3 regions of the Terrabacter sp. LjRoot27 genome follow, and region 1 is predicted to be linked to each of the others. Evidence: predicted binding sites of a transcription regulator. Region 1 holds the regulator's gene; each other region holds the start of a gene.
The links. Region 1 encodes LexA, which represses DNA repair genes until DNA is damaged. Its sites were predicted from a motif close to TCGAACANNTGTTCGA; they were not measured.
Positions count from the first base shown of each region.

Region 2: ACSQ2D_RS02555 (HNH endonuclease signature motif containing protein) is a predicted target of LexA. The motif match lies at 5,092-5,107, and genes of this name have one in related genera.
Region 3: ACSQ2D_RS08675 (alpha-ketoglutarate-dependent dioxygenase AlkB) is a predicted target of LexA. The motif match lies at 4,540-4,555, and genes of this name have one in related genera.

Region 1 is NZ_CAXUSS020000001.1:2,854,579-2,860,895, forward strand. Features, by position in the region: gene ACSQ2D_RS13275 (sensor histidine kinase) at 1-630, shown strand, start outside; gene ACSQ2D_RS13280 (hypothetical protein) at 527-1,222, opposite strand; gene ACSQ2D_RS13285 (alpha/beta hydrolase) at 1,219-2,964, opposite strand; gene ACSQ2D_RS13290 (hypothetical protein) at 3,018-3,317, opposite strand; gene ACSQ2D_RS13295 (LysM peptidoglycan-binding domain-containing protein) at 3,645-4,058, opposite strand; gene lexA (transcriptional repressor LexA) at 4,287-5,012, shown strand; gene ACSQ2D_RS13305 (hypothetical protein) at 5,145-6,056, shown strand; gene ACSQ2D_RS13310 (phosphotransferase) at 6,060-6,317, opposite strand, start outside.
Region 2 is NZ_CAXUSS020000001.1:559,015-565,331, reverse strand. Features, by position in the region: gene ACSQ2D_RS02575 (NADPH:quinone oxidoreductase family protein) at 1-866, opposite strand, end outside; gene ACSQ2D_RS02570 (nitroreductase/quinone reductase family protein) at 964-1,413, shown strand; gene ACSQ2D_RS02565 (glycoside hydrolase family 3 N-terminal domain-containing protein) at 1,361-3,688, opposite strand; gene ACSQ2D_RS02560 (DUF4921 family protein) at 3,749-5,023, shown strand; gene ACSQ2D_RS02555 (HNH endonuclease signature motif containing protein) at 5,151-6,317, shown strand, end outside.
Region 3 is NZ_CAXUSS020000001.1:1,864,325-1,870,641, reverse strand. Features, by position in the region: gene ACSQ2D_RS08705 (metal ABC transporter ATP-binding protein) at 1-188, shown strand, start outside; gene ACSQ2D_RS08700 (metal ABC transporter permease) at 185-1,249, shown strand; gene ACSQ2D_RS08695 (Fur family transcriptional regulator) at 1,246-1,671, shown strand; gene ACSQ2D_RS08690 (hypothetical protein) at 1,859-2,827, shown strand; gene ACSQ2D_RS08685 (isoprenyl transferase) at 2,911-3,690, opposite strand; gene recO (DNA repair protein RecO) at 3,728-4,456, opposite strand; gene ACSQ2D_RS08675 (alpha-ketoglutarate-dependent dioxygenase AlkB) at 4,578-5,228, shown strand; gene ACSQ2D_RS08670 (maleylpyruvate isomerase family mycothiol-dependent enzyme) at 5,243-6,058, shown strand; gene ACSQ2D_RS08665 (hypothetical protein) at 6,134-6,317, opposite strand, start outside.

The sequences.
Region 1 (6,317 bases):
ATGCTGGGCCAGCAGCCGGCGGTGGCTGCGGACGAGTGGTCCGAGCGTCTCGTCGCCACGGCCTTCCGTTCCGCGACACGCATGGCCGGCATGATCGAGCAGATCCTTGCCCACGCCAGGGTCGGGGCCGAGCTGCACCGCAGCGACACCGATCTCGACGGCGTCCTCTCCTCGGTGCTCGAGGACCTCGCCCCGACGCTCAGCGCCCGGTCGGCCACCGTCACGGCCGGCGCCCTCCCGACGCTGCCCGCGGACGGGCAGCAGCTCTACTCGGTGCTGCTCAACCTCGTGTCCAACGCCGTGAAGTACGCCCGGCCCGGTGTCGCTCCCCTCGTCGAGATCTCGTCGACGCGGGTCGACGGTTCATGGCGTGTCTCGGTGCGTGACCACGGGATCGGCATCTCGGCCGCCGACCGTGACCGCGTCTTCGGTCTCTTCAACCGGGTCGAGACCTCCGTCGACGGCAGCGGCATCGGCCTGGCCACGGTCAAGCGCATCATCGAGGCCCACGGCGGGTCGATCGGGATCAGCTCGGTGGACGGCCCTGGGACCGACGTGTGGTTCGAGCTCCCGGCGGAGCTGCCGGGCCAGGACGGTCAGGACCAGCCGGACGGCACCCGCGCGGACTGACCGGACGGCGCGCCCGGGTGAGCACGACGAGCGCGACCACGACGGCCAAGGGGGCCCGCACGTCCATGAGGAGCACGTGCAGGACCGTGGCGACGTAGGCCCAGACCGCGGATCCGTCGTCGAGGGCGTCGCCGACGGCGAACGCCCCCGAGCGTGCGGCGTCGTCGAGCAGTACGGCCCCCGCGTGGGCCGCGGCCCCACCGATGGACGCGAGAGCCGCCCACCGCAGTCGCGGCAGCACCGACCTCGTCGTCCGGGCCGTCCCCGACCCGCGCGACGCCAGGAGCGGACCCTCTGCGCCGCCGCCGGCGGCAGCTCTAGGGCCGACCCGTGGCCGCAACCCCGGCCGGGACAGTGCGACGGCGAGGACGACCCCGAAGCCGACGACGCCCAGCAGTGCGCGGGGCGAGAGCGCGTACAGGGCGCCGTCTCCGGCAGCGGTCCCGCCGTCGATGACCCAGCCCACCGCGACGTAGGGCAGCGCCTGGAGCGCGACGAGCCACCCGCACGCCCAGAGGACGAGGCGGTCTCGGCGGACCGCGACAGCCAGCGCCTCGAGGTCGCGGGTCGGGCCGTCGGCGACGGTCCTCACGGGAGGAGCCTCGGCCAGCGCATCGGGTCGGTCCCCAGACTCGGGCCGGTCGTCGTGCACGCTCGTTCGTCGGCGCCCTGGAGCACCCGCAGGTCGGGACGACCCGCCGCGACGGCGACGAGGTTGCGCGCACTGTCGGTGCCGGCCCGGAGGTAGTCGGAGTGGCCTCCCGAGGTGCGGCCCGTGTCGACGAAGTCGGATCGCGAGTGGAGCCAGTGGTTGCACCCCGTCCCGGACAGCTTCAGGGCGAAGGTCGAGAGCCGGGTCGCGCCGGAGACGTCAGCCGCCGACGTGCCGTGCACCAGCCAGCCGTAGCTGAAGACGTCGTCTCCCACCGCGCCGAGGACGTTGAGGGACCCGGGCTTGAGAGCCGTGCGGGCGACGTCGCTGAACGGCAGACCCGGCACACCGAAGACCGCGACGTCGTCGACAGCGCTCGTGCGCAGCGCGGCGTAGCCGGCCAGGGTCCCGCCGTAGGAGTGGGCCCAGACCGTCTGGTGGGCCGGTCGTTCCCGAGCCGCCTCGACGCCGGTGACGAAGTCGGACAAGGCACCGGCGTTGTCGCGGGCGAGCTTGGCGCTGAGGACGTTCCGGTCGACGGAGGTGACGATCTCGTGGACCTGCGGCGCGTCGTAGCCCATCCACGTCACGACCGCGACGTCCTCGCCGCGCGCCACCTCGCGGGCCTCCGAGCGCATCCGCACGAAGGTCTCGTCGTAACGACGCAGGTCGGCGCCGACCATGGTCGAGAGCCCACCGACGAAGGTGACGACGTGCTCGGCCCGGTCGACGTCGCCGACCGCGACGACCGCCTTGACGTCGGGCCCGGTCGCGTCGACGAGGAGCAGGCGCCGCTGTCCGCCGTCGCGCCGTGACAGCACGTCGCGCACCGCCTGCAGGGCCGCGACGTGCTCGGCCGAGCGGGTGCGCTCGGCGGCATTGCTCACGGACGCCCCAGCCTGCGCCTCACGAGCACGGGCCCGGGCGGCCTGCTCCGCTCGGGCCAGCAGGGTGAGGTTGGCCTCGTGGCGAGCGGCGGCGGGCACCCCGTCGCGGGGACCCACCCACTCCGGACGATCGCGGACGACGCGGCGCCGCTCCTCGTCGGTCAGGGACCGCCACCAGGCGGCGGAGGCGAACACCTGGCCGCCGGGTCCACCGGCCGCCGACTGCGCCGCCGGTGGGGGTGGCAGCGACGCCGGGACCACATGGGCAGCGGTCCCCGGCGGCGCGGTAGAGCCACGAGCCGCGGTCAGCAGTGCCCGCCACAGCTCGTCGTCGGTCTCGAACGCCGATCGTCGGGCCTGCGACAGGCAGGCGTGCACCTCCACCCTCAGCAGCTCGTCGAGCCGGGCCCGGTGCGCCTCGCCCGCAGGGTCTCCGAGCGAGGCGCGCACCGGCAGGAAGAGGCGACCCTCACCGTCGACCCAGGCACCCTCGTCGGCGGCCCGCCGGTCGGCGCGACCGACGAGGTCGAGCGCGGACTGGAGGCGTGACGCGGCGTGTCCGACGGCGTGACCCGTCGCGGCGATGCTCCCCGCGAGCCTCCCGAGCCCGGCGACGACGAGACCGTAGCGGTCGACTGCTGCCGACGAGGCGGCACCGGACCACCGGGCAGCAGCCGAGCGACGCCAGAGCACGAGCTCGGCCAGACCGAGCACCCGGCACCGGCGCTCCTCGAGACGCCGACTCAGCTCGACCAGGGACTGCGGCCGGCAGGCGCGCAGGTCACCGACCGTCATGATCAGCGACGCGTTCGAACCGGTCCCGCCCAGGCTCCCCGGGCTCCCCGCGCTCATCGGGCGCCACCGGGCGACCGCACGGCCAGACGCGCCGCCTGCTCGACCGCGTCATAGGTGTCGGCCGCGGCGGCGAGGCAGCGACCCAGCTCGCGCAGCTCCCAGCGCATCCCGGCCAGCCGCGCCTCCCAGGCCGCCGCCACCTGACCGAGGCCCGAGGCGACACGGCCCCCGGGCACCGCCGCGCCCAACGGCCGCAGCTCGGCGGCGATCTCCAGCCGTTGCACCCGCGCCAGCACCTCACCGATCGAGGTGGCGTCGTCGCGCAGCGCGTCGGTGTCCACGTCGTAGCGCATCCCCTGCTCCCTTCCCGAGGCAGCAACGCTAGGCCGGGCCCGGGACGGCGGGAGCCCGTCATCCACAGGACCGCGGTCGAGCCCGGTCGCGCGGGCGACCTTGCGCCACAAGGACGGCGCCACGACCAGGGGTCGGGACAGCAGGACGCCGCACCCCCGGTCAGGGGTGCGGCGTCCGGGGCAGGAACGGCGGGGTCGAAGCGCCGCTACCGCCAGCCGCTGAAGGTGGAGCCAACGCGGCGGATCAGGAGGGCCGGGACCGGCGCAGCCGAGCACACGGCAGACGACACGGGACGGGCTCTGGACGGGCTGGACGGGCTGGACGGGTCAGCGACCCGGGACGACGAGCTGCTGGCCGCTGTGGATCGCTGTGGTGCTGAGGGCGTTGGCGATCTGGAGCTCGACGACGCCCTCGGCCGTGGTCAGCTCGGGCAGCTCGCGGGCGGCGATGCCCGACAGGGTCTGGCCGGACTGGACCGTGATCGTGCGTGGCTCGCCCGTGGCCGACGCGAGCTGGCCCGCCAGGCCGACCCCGAGGACGGAGACGACGCCCGCGACGAGGAGCGTGACGACGAGGCGGCCGAATCGCGTCAGGCGCATCGGCGGCCTCGCGGCACGGGCCGCACGCGCGGCCTCGGGCCCGGTGGGGACGAGGACGAGGCGAGGCCGGCCGGTCGACTGCGACCGCGCGGGCTCCTCGGTGTGCGGCTGACGAACGGCCTCGAGGACGATGGCGCTCATGGTGACCTCCCCTTGCTCCTGAACTGGCGAACACATGTTCGATAGAACGTCTGTACGAGTTGTAGCACGTATGTTCGACGAAGTCGAGACACGCATCGAACAGGTGTTTGGCAACTGTGTTCGAACTGCGTAGTCTTTCCTCACACCACAGACCTCACCAGCCACCACTGACACTGGCCCCACACCCAGCGTCACGACGCGGTCTGACGAGCCGACGAAGGGGACACCATGGGCGTGACCGAGCTTCCCGATCGCGAGACCGGCGACGGTCTCACCGTCCGCCAGCGGCGGGTGCTCGAGGTCATCCGCAACTCCGTCGACCGGCGCGGCTACCCGCCGAGCATGCGCGAGATCGGCGACGCCGTCGGCCTCGCCAGCCCCTCGAGCGTCTCGCACCAGCTCAACGCCCTCGTCGCCAAGGGCTACCTGCGCCGCGACCCGAACCGGCCGCGGGCCCTCGAGGTCGTCTCGCCCGACGCGAAGGCCGAGGAGCTCGGCTACCGCGGGGGCGACGCCACCGCGCCGCGTCCGCGCGGCGACCACTACGACACGGAGACCGACTCGGGCGATGCCCGCCCCGAGGCGTCGTACGTGCCGGTGCTCGGCCAGATCGCGGCCGGTGTGCCGATCACGGCCGAGGAGGTCGTCGAGGACGTCTTCCCGCTGCCCAAGCAGCTCGTCGGCGAGGGCGACCTCTTCCTCCTCAAGGTCAACGGCGACTCGATGGTCGAGGCCGCGATCTGCGACGGTGACTGGGTCGTCGTGCGCCAGCAGCAGCACGCCGAGAACGGCGACGTCGTGGCCGCGATGCTCGACAACGAGGCCACGGTCAAGACGTTCAAGCGCACCGACGGGCACGTGTGGCTCATGCCGCACAACCCCGACTTCTCGCCCATCGACGGCGACCACGCGACGATCCTCGGCAAGGTGACGGCGGTCCTGCGCCGGCTCTGACAGCGCCCGCTCCCCCACCGACGACGGATGCCGTCGGCGCCCTCCGCGCCGACGGCATCGTCGCGTCCCGGGAAGCGTATCGGGTGAGGCGGCGACAGACTCTGAGCCGTGAGCCCTGCGAAGGAGACCGCCATGGCACCTGGCCGCACCCGCGACGTCGTCCTCACCTACCGCTACCTGCGCGGCGCGATGATCGCGCTGCTGCTCTTGCTGCTGCTCTCGGTCGGCTACCAGTGGTGGTGGGAGACCGACCACTCGTGCTGGCTCGGCTCGATCAGCGCGTACTACTACACGCCGGCGCGGACCGTCTTCGTCGGCTCGCTCTGCGCGCTCGGGGCCAGCCTCATCGCCTACAAGGGCCATTCGCCCGAGGAGGACGTGCTGCTCAACTTCTCGGGCTTCATGGCGTTCGTCGTCGCCATGGTGCCGACGGTGCCGGACGGACGGTGCGGGCCGAACGCGTACACCCAGACCCCGACCGAGATCGCGGCGGCCGTGCGCAACAACATCTGGTCGCTCGTCGTCGTGGCGGTGCTCGCGGCCCTCGTGGCCGCCTGGCTCAAGCGGGGCGCGATGACGCGCGACCCGTCCGAGCGGCCCACGGTGCGCTCGGTGGTCGTCTCCGTCGTGTGCGGTGCGGTCCTGCTCGGTGAGCTGACCCTCTTCCTCGTGCTGCGCGACCGCTTCATCGCGCTGAGCCACGGCATCGCCGCGGGCACCATGGTGGCCGGGGTCATCGCGGTCATGGTCCTCAGCGCGCTGAGGGCCGAGGAGCGGCACCGGGGCGCAGCCGGGGCCGCGGGGGCGAGCGGGACCGCCTACAAGCGCATCTACATCGCCATCGCGGTCGCCCTGGCCGTCGCCCTCGGGGTGACGGTGCTGACGGCCCTGACGGTGAGCGGCTTCGACCACCTCGTCCTCATCGCCGAGGTCATCATCATCGTGCTCTTCGCGGCGTACTGGGGCGTGCAGACCAAGGAGCTCTGGGACCTGCGCGAGGCCGACGGCACCGAGGCGCGGTCGGCTCGGTCGGTGGCCGAGTAGCCCTCAGGACAAAGGCGGTTCGTCGCCCAGGGCACCGAGCCACCAGGTGCCTGCATCGCCGTGCTCGACGGCCTCGGCCGGCGTCAGCGTCGCGGTGACCCGTAGCCACGACTCGGCCCGGCCGAGCCGACCGAGCCGCAGCGCGGACGGCAGCGCCGCCCGCAGCTCACCGGCCGGGACGACGTCGCCCCAGACCTCGAGCGCGGCGTCCCCCACCCGCCGCAGCCGGGGATCGTCGGGGGTCGTCTCGAAGCGGTGGAG
Region 2 (6,317 bases), 2.3 Mb from region 1:
GCGAGCGCCCCGCTCTCGAGGAGCGGGAGGATCGCCTCCCACTGGGTGCGCAGGTAGGTCGGGTCCGGCATCCAGAAGGCACCCCAGCCGACGCCGACGACGCTGAGGTTGCCCAGGAGCAGCCGGTTGACCTTGACCTCGGGGATCTGGCCGGCGGTGAAGCCGACGACGAGCAGGCGACCCTCGGGGGCCAGGCTGCGAAGGCTGTCGGTGAACCGGTCGCCGCCCACCGGGTCGACGACGACGTCCACACCGCGTCCGTCCGTGAGCTCCTTCGCCGCCGCGAGGAACCCGTCGGCGAGGACGATGTGGTGCGCGCCGGCCGCGCGGGCGGTCTCGATCTTGTCGTCGGACGACACGACGGCGATGACGCGGGCGTCCATGGCGCGCGCGAGCTGGATGGCGGCGGTGCCGATGCCGCCCGCGGCGCCGTGGACGAGGACGGTCTCGCCGCGCTCGAGCTGCCCGCGGCGGGTCAGGGCGAAGTGGACGGTGAGGTAGTTCATCGGCAGCGCGGCGCCGGTCTCGAACGACACGGCGTCGGTCAGCGGGAAGACCATCGCCTCGGGCACGGCGACCGTCTCGGCGAAGCCGCCGAGCACCGGGAAGGCGGCGACGCGGTCGCCGACCCGGAAGGCGCTGTCCTCGCCGACCTCGCGCACGACACCGGCGCACTCGGCGCCGGGGACGAAGGGCAGGTCCGGGCGCATCTGGTAGAGCCCGCGGCTCATGAGGACGTCGGGGAAGCTGACGCCCGCCTCGTGGACGTCGACGAGGACGTGGCCCGGGGTCAGGGCAGGCACCTCGACCTCGCCGACCGTGACGGACGACGGCCCGTCGAGGCTCGTGACTCGTGCCGCGCGCATGGTGCTCCTCATCATCGGGGGGATCTCGACCCTAGCCGCCCGCGGGGCCACACTGGACGGGTCGGCAGATGCGTGCCGCGAGACCCAGGAGGCGGCCATGGGCGTGGCCAACCGGATGATGCGCGCCGGCAACGCGGCGCACGTGGCGCTCTACCGCCGCTTCGACGTCGGGTTCCTCCGCTCGGTCCGGGGCATGCCGATCCTCCTGCTCACCGTGGCCGGCCGGTCGTCCGGCACGCTGCGGACCAGCCCGGTCGGCTACTTCCGCGACGGGGACGCCTACGTCGTGTGCGGGAGCGCCGGGGGTGCCGCGGCGGAGCCGCAGTGGTTCCGCAACCTGCGGCACGCCGACACGGCCGTCATCGAGGTCGGGGACGAGCGGGTCGAGGTGGCCGTGGCGGTCGCCCACGGCGCGGAGCGCGACCGCCTGTGGCGGCGCCTGCTCGAGGTCGCTCCGTTCTTCGGCGGCTACGAGGCCAAGGCCGGAGGGCGTGTCATCCCGTTGGCCGCCCTGACCCCGAGGGCGCCGAGGTCCGCTGCGCCGTGATCGTGAACGACGCCCGGAGCAGGTCGACGTCACGCGAGCTCGGTCCGACCCGGAGCTCGAACTCGCCCGGCTCGACGACCCGGCGACCGGCCGCGTCGACGATGGAGCAGGCCGCGGCCGGGACCTCGATGCGGGTCGTCACCGACTCGCCCGGTGGGACCGTGACGCGGCGGAACGCCTTGAGCTCCTTGGCGGCCCACGTGACGCTCGTGACGACGTCGGTGACGTAGGCCTGCACGACCTCGTATGCCGTCCGGTCGCCCGCGTTGGTCAGCGTGACCTCGGCGGCCACGACGTCGCCGGGCGCGAAGGTGGCGGCGTCGAGGATGAGGTCCGACCACTCGACGGTCGTGTAGGTCAGGCCCTCGCCGAAGACGAACTGCGGCTCCTGGGTGAGGTCGGCGTAGCGGTGGCCGTGCTGGCCGCGCACCTGGTTGTAGTAGGTCGGCTGCTGACCGACGTGACGCGGGATCGAGAGGGGCAGACGCCCGGCGGGCTCGATGTGGCCGAGGACGAGCTCGGCCACGGCGCGACCGCCGCGCATGCCGGGGCTGTAGGCCTCGATGACCGCGGCCGCCCGCAGGGCGCTGGGCGGCAGGACGTTGGGCTTGGAGTGGAGCAGCACGACGACGACGGGGGTGCCGGTGCCGTCGAGCTCGTCGACGACCGCGTCGAGCAGGGCGACCTGACCGCCCTGGAGGTCGAGCGTCGCGGTCGAGCAGCCTTCGCCCGTCAGGGCGATCGTGTCGCCGAGCACGACGACAGCGAGGTCGGCGGCACGCGCGGCCGCGACGGCGGCGGCGAGCTGCTCGGGGTCGACGGGCGCGGGTGCGGAGACCGGCGGACGGGGCTGGCCGTCGGGGAAGAGCGGCCCCTCCGGGTCGGGCACGAGGGTCTCGATCTCGGCCCCGCGGGCGTGGGTGACGCTCCACGCCGGCGGCACGACGGCGCGGAAGCCGTCGAGCACGGTCTCGACCGTCTCGCGCGGGTGCCCGTCGGGCATCCAGTCCACCTGGCCGGAGGCCCCGGCCCAGTCGCCGAGGTTGGCCTGCGGGTCGTCGGCGTTGGGCCCGAGGACGGCCACGGTGCGGGGGACGTCCGTGACGGCATACGGCAGGGAGCCGTCGTTCGTCAGCAGGACGAGCGAGCGACGCGCCACGTCGAGGTTGAGGGCGGCGTGCTCGGCGGCGCCGATGACGACGCGCTGGCGCTCGGCGTCCGGCGGACGCGGGTTCTCGAAGAGCCCGAGCTCGAGCTTGACGCGGAGCACCCGCCGCACCGCCTCGTCGATGTCACGCTCGTCGAGCAGGCCGCGGGCGACGGCCTCCTGGGCAGCGTCGAAGAACTGCGGCGTCGTCATGACGAGGTCGTTGCCGGCCCGCACGGCGACGGTCGCCGCCTCGACGTCGTCGGCGCACACCTTCTGCTCCCAGACCATCCGGCCGACGTTGTCCCAGTCGGTGACGAGGGTGCCGGTGAAGCCCCACTCCCCCTTGAGCACCTCGTCGAGGAGCCAGCCGTTGGCCGTCACGGGCACGCCGTCGATCGCCTGGTAGCCGAGCATGAACGTGCGGCAGCCCTCCTGGACGGCCCGCTCGAAGGGCGGCAGGAACCACGACGTCAGCTTGCGACGGCTGAGGTCGGCCTCGCTCGCGTCGCGGCCGCCCTGCGTCTCGGAGTAGCCGGCGAAGTGCTTGGCGCAGGCGAGGACGGCCGTCGGGTCGGTCAGGCCGTCGCCCTGGTAGCCGCGGATCATCGCCGCTCCGAGCTCACCGATGAGGTGCGGGTCCTCGCCGAAGGTCTCGCCCACCCGGCCCCAGCGCAGGTCACGGGTGATGCAGAGCACCGGCGAGAACGTCCAGTGGACGCCGGTCGCCGCCACCTCGACGGCGGTGACGCGCGCCGCACGCTCCACGAGGTCGGGGTCCCACGAGCAGGCCATGCCGAGCTGGGTCGGGAAGATCGTCGCGCCCGGCCAGAAGGAGTGGCCGTGGATGCAGTCGTCCGCAGTGAGGAGCGGGATGCCGAGACGCGTCTGCTCGGCGAGGGCGATGGCCTCGAGCATCCGTTCCGGAGAGGTGTGCAGGATCGAGCCGGCCAGCTTCGAGTGGACGATGTCGGTCAGGTCGCCGCGCGCGTCGAGCTGGAGCATCTGGCCGACCTTCTCCGGCAACGTCATCCGGCCGACGAGGTCGTCGAGACGCTCCTCGACCGACCGGGACGGGTCGCGATAGGGCAGGGCGTCGGGGGCGGCGAGGGCGGCGTCGTCGGGCACGTCCCGACGCTAGCCGACGTCGCTCCACGCCTCCGACGCCGTCCGACCTAGGCTGACAGGGTGATCGAGCCCCTGACGCGACTGCCCGACGGGACCATCAAGCAGGTCAACCCCTTCACCGGCACGAAGGTGTGGACGCTGCCGGGTCGCGCGGCCCGCCCCCTCGGCGTCGCCCGGCCCGACCCGAAGCCCCTCGACCCGGACGAGCACGACCGCCACTGCGCCTTCTGCTGGGGCCGGATGCTCGAGACGACCCCCGAGATCGCCCGGGTCGTCCGCGACGGGCCGTCGGGGAGCGAGGTGCGCGAGGTGCGCGGCCTCGTCGCCGAGCAGCTCGACGACTCCGTGCCGGAGCTCCGGCTCTTCCCCAACCTCTTCGAGATCCTCAGCTACGACTACTGGCACCTGGCCCACGGCTACGAGCCGACGCCCGAGTCGCTGGCGCACCGGACGGCATACCTCTCCACGCCCGCAGGGCGGGCGCACGTGACCGCCCTGGCGCGCATCCGGATGCGGTCGCGGGGCGCGCCGGGCGCCGGCGCGGAGCCGCTCGACGAGGACGACCTCGAGCGCGAGGCGGTCGGGCTCTTCGCCGGCAACCACCAGGTCGTCGTCTCCCGTCGGCACTTCGTCGACGGCGCCACGGACGACACCCAGAACGCCGGCGCCGGGACGCTCACGCCCGAGGAGCACTGGCAGTACACGCGGTTCACGATCGCAGCAGTGCGCGACCTCTATCGGAGCAACCCTCACGCACGCTACGTCTCGGCGTTCCAGAACTGGCTGCGGCCGGCGGGTGCGTCCTTCGACCACCTGCACAAGCAGCTCGTCGCCATCGACGAGCCGGGCGTGGACCTCGAGCGCGAGACCGAGCGGGTGCGGGCCGAGCCGGACCTCTTCGCGCGGTGGGGCCCGCAGTACGCGGAGGCGCAGGGACTCGTCGTCGCACGCACCCCGACGGCCATGGCCTTCGCCGGCATCGGCCACCAGTACCCGTCCCTCGTCGTCTACACGTCCAACACCTCGCGCCGGCCGTGGGAGCTCTCGGACGACGAGGTCCGCGACTTCTCGGACCTCGTGCACGCGTGCCACGCCGCGACGGGCGTCCACGTGCCGACCAACGAGGAGTGGCACCACGGCCCGCCGTCGCTCGACCTGCCCATCCCTCTCCGGGTGGTGCTCAAGTGGCGGGTGTCGACGCTGGCCGGCTTCGAGGGCGGCACGAAGATCTACGTCAACACGATGGACCCGTGGGCGGTGCGCGAGCGCACCGTCACTCAGCTGCGGGAGCTGGCCGCAGACGGGCTCGTCTCGGACCGCCTCGAGATCCGGTGACGTCGGAACAGACCGCGGGACAGGGCGATTCACTGTGCACAGTCAGCTGCCAGACCCTTGTACCCAATTAGAACATATGTTCTAATTGGGTACTGGACAACAGCGGCGGATTCGCGAGGAGGTCAGGGTGACACCGTTCCTCAGCCCGTCGCGCATCGGACCGTCACCGGCCGACGCCCCCTTCGACGAGACCTACACCAAGGCCCATCTCCAGATCGACCTGACGATCGAGGGCGACCGCATCCTCCGCGAGATCGAGGCGCTCGAGGTCGAGAAGGCCCAGGTCGAGTCCGACCTGCTCGACGCGTACGCCGCCCTCCACACCGTCGAGGCCCAGCAGATCGCGGCGGCCTCGGTCCACGTCTCCACCGACCGCATCGTCGCCGACGAGATCGCCCTCGCGACCGGCGTCGGGGCCGGCGAGGTCGCACGGCGGCTGACGCTCGCCACCGCACCGCGGCGTCACCGGCTCGTGCGCCAGGCTCTCCGCGACGGCTCGACCTCCCTGCACCGCGCTCTTCAGGTCGTCTCGGAGACCGGGCTGCTGCCCGATGCCGACGTCGAGTCCGTCGAGCGCTCGGTGCTGGCGCCGAGCCGTGACGGCCAGGTGGTGCCGCAACGCACCTTCGCCACGAGGCTGCGCCGAGCCGTGGCCTCCGTCGACCACCGAGGGTCCGCCGAGCGCCACGAGCACGCCAAGAGCCGTCGCGGGGTCTTCGGCCGCCTGACCGAGGACGGCATGGGCTCCCTGACGATCGTGGCGGCCGGAGACGTCGTCGCCGCCGTGCTCGACCGGCTCGACACCGCGGCACGTGCCCGTCGCGACGCCGGCGACCCTCGGTCGCTCGACCAGCTCCGTTGCGACCTGGCAGGCCAGGGCCTGCTCCGGGGTCCGCTCGAGCCGGGACGAGCGTGCGTCGGTCCGGATGCGCCGGCGACGGCGTGGCTGGTCGTGCCGTTCGAGGTGGCGATCGGCGAGTCCGACGCTTCGTGTGAGCTCCCCGGGCACGGGTGGGTCACCGCCCGGCACGCCCGCGACATCATGACGCGACCCGGGTCCGTGTGGCGCACCCTCCCCGTCGACCTTCGCACGGGCCGCGCGCTCGGCGCACCCACCGGCTCCTACCGGCCGCCGCGCGGGATGGTCGAACACGTCCGGGCCGTCGACGGCGTGTGCCGCGGACCGGACTGTGAGGTGCTCGCACGCCGCTGCGACCTCGACCACGAGGTCCCGTGGCCGCAGGGCCCCACCTCGGTCGACAACCTCCACGCCAAGGAGCGCTTCCACCACAAC
Region 3 (6,317 bases), 990 kb from region 1:
TGCTGTCTCGCATCATCGTCGTCGACGGCGGTCGCATCCGCTTCAACGGAACGCCGCAGGAGTACGCCGCTGCGCGTGCCCGCGTCCACCACGAGCACGACAGCCACCACCACGACGACGAGCTCGAGGCTCAGATGGGCGTCGCCCACGGTCCGCTCGACACGTTCAACGACGGGAGACGACGGTGATCGCCATGCTCTCCATCGACTTCATGCAGCGCGCGCTCATCGCCGCACTGCTCGTGGGCACCGTCGCACCGATGGTCGGGATCTTCCTCGTCCAGCGGCGGCTCTCGCTCATCGGCGACGGCATGGGCCACGTCGCCCTCGCCGGCGTCGCGATCGGCCTCGTCTCCGGGGCCGCACCCGTGCTCACGGCACTGGTGGCCGCCGTGCTGGCCGCCATCGTCATCGAGCTGCTGCGTACGAGGGGACGCACGAACGGCGACGTCGCCCTCGCGGTGATCTTCTACGGCGGCATCGCGGCCGGTGTGGTCATCATCAGCAAGTCGGCCGACGGCACCCCCGCCAACCTCATGAAGTACCTCTTCGGGTCGATCCTCACGACGCAGCGCGGCGACCTCTACCTGTTCGCAGCCCTCGCCCTCGTCATCGCCGTCACCACGTGGGCCCTGCGCCCGCGGCTCTTCGCCGTCGCCAACGACGAGGAGTACGCCCGGGCGGTCGGCATCCCCGTCCTTCCCCTCAACATCGTGCTCGCCGTCCTCACGGCCACGACCGTCGTCGTGGCGATGCGGGTCGTCGGGCTCCTGCTCATCAGCGCGCTCATGATCGTGCCCAACGCCGCGAGCCAGCTCATCGCCCGGTCGTTCAGCAGTGGCCTCCGATGGGCCATCGCCTTCGGTCTCGTCTCGTCGGTGGGCGGGGTCGCGCTGTCCTACCCGCTCAACACACCCTCCGGCGGCACCATCGTGCTGCTCGCGGTCGGGCTGTTCGTCGTCACGGCCCTCGTCACCGGCGTCATGGCGAGGGTCGGAGGCCGGGGGCACGACATCGCCGAGACGCACGCCCACGAGCACGGGGTCGAGTGCGGCCACCCTGCCGTGACCCACGGGGACCACGTCGACTACGTCCACGACGGGCACCTGCACGCCGCCCACGAGGGCCACTACGACGAGCACGGTGTCCACCACGACAACCCTTCCGGACCCGCTCCGGAGACGGCCGGCGCCGGCCCGGCCCGCCCGGCCGGCCCGGCCACCGGCCCGACGACAGGATCGAGACCATGACGAGCGGCACCAACACCTCGAGCGCCTCGGCGACCTCGCGCAAGCCGACCCGGCAGCAGGTGGCCGTCGCCGAGCTGCTCGAGCGCTCCGACGACTTCACCTCCGCCCAGACGGTGCACGCCCGGCTGCGCGACGCGGGAGCCGGCGTCGGGCTCGCCACGGTCTACCGGACGCTCCAGTCGATGGTCGAGGCCGGCACCGTCGACGTGCTGCGCACCGACGACGGCGAGGCCGTCTACCGGGCCTGCTCGACCCACCACCACCACCATCTCGTGTGCCGCGCCTGTGGCCGCACCGTCGAGGTCGAGGGCCCGGCCGTCGAGAAGTGGGCCGACAAGGTGGCGAGCGACCACGGCTTCAGCGGCGTGACGCACACCCTCGAGATCTTCGGCACCTGCGCCGACTGCACCGCCGCCGGCTGACGCCACCCTCGACGCCCGACGCCACCCTGGCGGAAGCGAGCCACTGGCAGGCGGGTCGCTCCGTGCCGCAAGGGTGGCCCGGCCCCGGCGGCGCGGCTCCGTCCACACCCCCGCGCGTCCGCGGCGGGTCGTCCACAGCCCGCTCGGTCCCGCCAGCCAGACCGGGCGTGCGGCTCAGGCTGTCACCATGAGCGCCCTCGCCCGCACACAGCCCGACGTCGACCTGCCGTATGCCGCCCACGACGTCCTCAGCGCGGCCGACCTGGCTCGGCACGGGATCGACTCGCACCAGGTCCGGCGTCTCCTCCGGGCTGGTCGGCTGCACCGGTTGTGCACGGGCTGGTACGCCACGCGGCGCCCCGAGAACGCCGTCGACCGGCACCTGCTCCTCGCCCGGGCCGTGGTGCGCCATCTCGACGGACGGGTGGCGCTCAGCCATCACTCCCGCGTGTTGATCGCAGGCCTCCCGGTCTGGCGTGCCGACCTGTCGGCGGTCCACGTCACCCGGGTCGGTGACCGCGTGACGCGGCGCAGGCCGCACGTCGTCAGCCACTCGGCGGTGCCCGGGCTCGTCCCGATCACACCTGCGCCGGAGCCGGGCCCACCTGCCCTGGGACCGCTCGTGCCCCTGGCCGTCGCCGTCGTCCAGACGGGCCTCGTCGCCGGCGCCATGGATGCCGCCATCTGCGGGGACGCCGCCCTGCGGGCCGGGCTCGTGACCGCCGGGTCGCTGCGCGAGGCCACCGTCCTGTTGTCGGGGCACCGCGGCATCCGGGCCGCGGCAGCGGCCCTCGAGCGGTGCGACGGCAGGCACGAGTCCCCCGGCGAGACGCGCCTCGCCCACCTCCTCGCCGATCTCGGGCTGCCCGTGACGCCGCAGCTCGAGGTCTCGACCCGACTCGGCACGCGCCGCGCCGACTTCCGCATCGACGGCACCCGAGTGCTCGTCGAGTTCGACGGCAAGGTGAAGTACACCGACCCGCAGCACGGGGCCGACGTCCTGTGGCAGGAGAAACGGCGCCAGGACGCGCTCGAGGACGAGGGCTGGACGGTGGTCCGGGTTACGTGGAGCGACCTGGACCGGCCAGAGCTGGTCTGGGAGCGCATCCGCGCCGCGATCGCCCGCAGCCGGCCGTTCGAGGCGACGCCACGCTGACGGCTCCGACCCCCCGGACACCGGTGGCGTCGACCCGACCGGGTGGCGTCGACCCGAGCAGGTCGCTCAAGCCGCAGGCGGGATCAGGAGGTGGTCGTCGGGGCGTCGACGGCTCCGCCGTAGCGGCGGTCGCGGTCGACGTACTCCTCGATCGCGGACCAGAGGTCGCGGCGGTCGTAGTCGGGCCACAGCCGGTTCTGGAAGACCATCTCGGCGTAGGCCGACTGCCACAGCAGGAAGTTGCTCGTGCGCTGCTCGCCGGAGCTGCGCACGAAGAGGTCGACGTCGGGCATCGTGGGCTCGTCGAGGTAGCGCTTGATCGTCTTCTCGTCGACCGAACCCGGACGGAGCCGACCGTCCTTGACGTCATGGGCGATCCGCTGCACGGCGTCGGCGATCTCGGCGCGCCCGCCGTAGTTGACGCAGAAGTAGAGCGTGAGACCCGTGTTGTGCTGCGTCAGCTCCTGGGCGACCTCGAGCTCCTTGATGACCGACCGCCACAGGCGCGGCGCACGGCCGACCCAGCGCATCCGCACGCCCCACTCGTGGAGCTGGTCGCGCCGCCGGCGGATGACGTCGCGGTTGAAGCCCATGAGGAAGCGGACCTCGTCGGGCGACCGGCGCCAGTTCTCCGTCGAGAAGGCGTAGGCCGACAGGTGCGTCACGCCGATGTCGACGGCTCCCGCGACGACGTCGAGCAGCGACGCCTCCCCCGCCTCGTGGCCCTTGGTCCGCGGAAGCCCTCGCGCGTTGGCCCAGCGGCCGTTGCCGTCCATGACGATCGCGACGTGCTTGGGCAGCAGGTCGGTCGGGATGGCGGGCGGCGTCGCGCCGGACGGGTGCGGGAAGGGCTTGGCGTACATGGGTCTCCGGTCGGTCGGGATCGGGTTCGCTGCTGGCTCAGGCTCGGTCGACGAGGCGCAGCGACCGCAGCCCTCGCTCGATGTGCCACTGGAGGAAGGCGGAGACGAGGCCGTTGCCCTGTCGCCGGATGCGGTCGTCACTCGCGTCGGCGACGTCCCAGTCGCCGGTGAGCAGTGACGCGAGCAGCTCGAAGGTCTCGGGGGCGGGGGCGCTCGAGCCGGGCGGACGGCACACGGAGCACACGGCGCCGCCGGCCTGCACGTTGAACGCCCGGTGGGGGCCCGGCGCACCGCACTTCGCGCAGTCGACGAAGCTCGGCGCCCAGCCGGCGACGGCGAGCGAGCGCAGCAGGTAGGCGTCGAGGACGAGCCCGGCGTCGTGGCTGTGCTCGGCGAGGGAGCGCAGGGCACCCGCGAGCAGGAGGTACTGCTGCGTCTGGGGCTCGTGCTCCTCCGTGAGCTGGAGCGCCGTCTCGAGCATCGACGTCGCGCACGTGTAGGCGGTGTAGTCGCGGGCGATCGCGTCGCCGTAGGGAGCGAGCGTCTCGACCTGGGTCACCGTGTCGAGGTTGCGTCCCTCGTAGCACTGCACGTCGATGACCATCCCGGGCTCGAGGCGCGACCCGAAGCGGGACCTCGTGCGCCGTACGCCCTTGGCGACCGCGCGGACCCGGCCCCGCGTGCGGGTCAGCATCGTGATGATGCGGTCGGCCTCGCCCAGCTTGTGGGTGCGCAGGACGATCGCCTCGTCACGGTAGAGGGGCATGGCTCCATTCTCTCCCCCGCCGGGGCGTGGGGGGCACCGCACGCGCCGGTCTGCCCGAGGTCGTCGCGAAACGCCGCCGTCGTTCGAACACCCGTTCGACAGGTTGGGTTATCGTGGGGGCATGGACCTCTCACTCCAGGGTTCGCTCCTCGACCTCGCCGACGCGATGACGCTCCGCGACGTGGGCACCGGGAAGACCCGCCACCACCTGGCCCACGGCGCGTGGGTCGACGTCCGCCCCGGCTGGCTCGCGGCCGGCGACGAGCTCTTCACGGCGCTGCTGCGCGACGTGCCGTGGCACGCCGAGCGGCGCCAGATGTACGACTCCGTCGTCGACGTCCCCCGCCTCACGAAGTTCTACGCGGGCGACGAGAGGCTCCCCCACCCGATGCTCGTCGAGGCGCGTGACGCGCTGAGCCGGCACTACGCGCCCGAGCTCGGAGAGCCGTTCGTCACGGCCGGCCTCTGCCTCTACCGCGACGGTCGCGACAGCGTCGCCTGGCACGGCGACCGCATCGGGCGCTCCCGTGACAGCGACACGATGATCGCGATCCTCTCCCTCGGTTCGGCGCGCACGCTCGCGCTGCGCCCGCGCGACGGCGGGCCGATCCCCGGGGCGACGACAAAGAGCTTGCGCTATCCCCTGGGACATGGTGACCTCGTCGTGATGGGCGGTTCGTGCCAGCGGACGTGGGACCACGCGGTCCCCAAGACGTCGGAGCCGATGGGGCCGCGCATCTCGGTGCAGTTCCGTGTAGCCGGCGTCCGCTGACAGGAGACCCACGTATGCCGTCCAGCCGCTCAGGTGGCCCCCTTCCCTTCCTCGACCACCTCGCGGCCGACTCGGCTCGCTTCCGGACGGTGCTCGCGACGGCGCCGGCTGGCGCCCGGGTGCCGTCGTGCCCCGACTGGGACGCCGACGACCTGCTGTGGCACCTGGGTGAGGTGCAGTGGTTCTGGGGCGAGATCGCCGAGCGAGGGCTGACCGACCCCGCCGACCTCGACGCGATGAACGCGACCCGGGAGGAGCGACCGGCCGACCGCGCCGGCCTGCTCGACTTCTTCGACCGCTCGAGCGAGAGGCTGCACCGGATGCTCGGCGAGCTGCCGCCGGAGACGCCGCTGTGGATGTGGGCCGACGACAAGACGGCCGGCTACATCCGCCGACGTCAGGCCCACGAGGCGATGGTGCACCGCATCGACGCCGAGCTCACCGTCGGTGAGCGCACCCCGCTCGACTGTCGGCTCGCGGCCGACGGCATCGACGAGGCCCTGCGGATCATGCGCGGTCACGAGCCCGAGCCGGACCTGACCCACGTGCCGGTCTCGGCACCGGTGACGATCGCGACGGTCGACGCGATGCACTCCTGGACCGTGACCCCGGTGCGCATCACCGGCACGCGGAACGGCGACGAGATCGACGTGCTGCGCTTCCTCGTCAGCGACGGGCCCGACGCCGACGCGGCGGCCGAGATCAGTGGGTCCGCGGCCGACATCGACTGCTGGCTCTGGAACCGCCCCGCCGAGGGCGAGATCACGCGTGACGGCGACGCCGCAGCGCTGGCCGCGGTCGACGCCGTGCTTTCCGACTCGATCGACTGACTCGATCGACTGACTCGATCGACTGACTCGATCGACTGACTCGATCGACGGACCCGGACGACGGACCCGGACGGCTCAGCCCGTGCGGCGCCCGAAGCGACCTGCTCGCCCCGGGCCCGGGAACCAGGCGTGGACCATCCCGGCCAGGACGACGACGAGGGGGACGAACGCGAAGAGGTAGCGCGACCGGCCCTGGAGCACGAGGGTGAAGGCGGCGATGCCGAGCACCGAGGCGGCGACGAGCAGGGTCTCGCGCCGG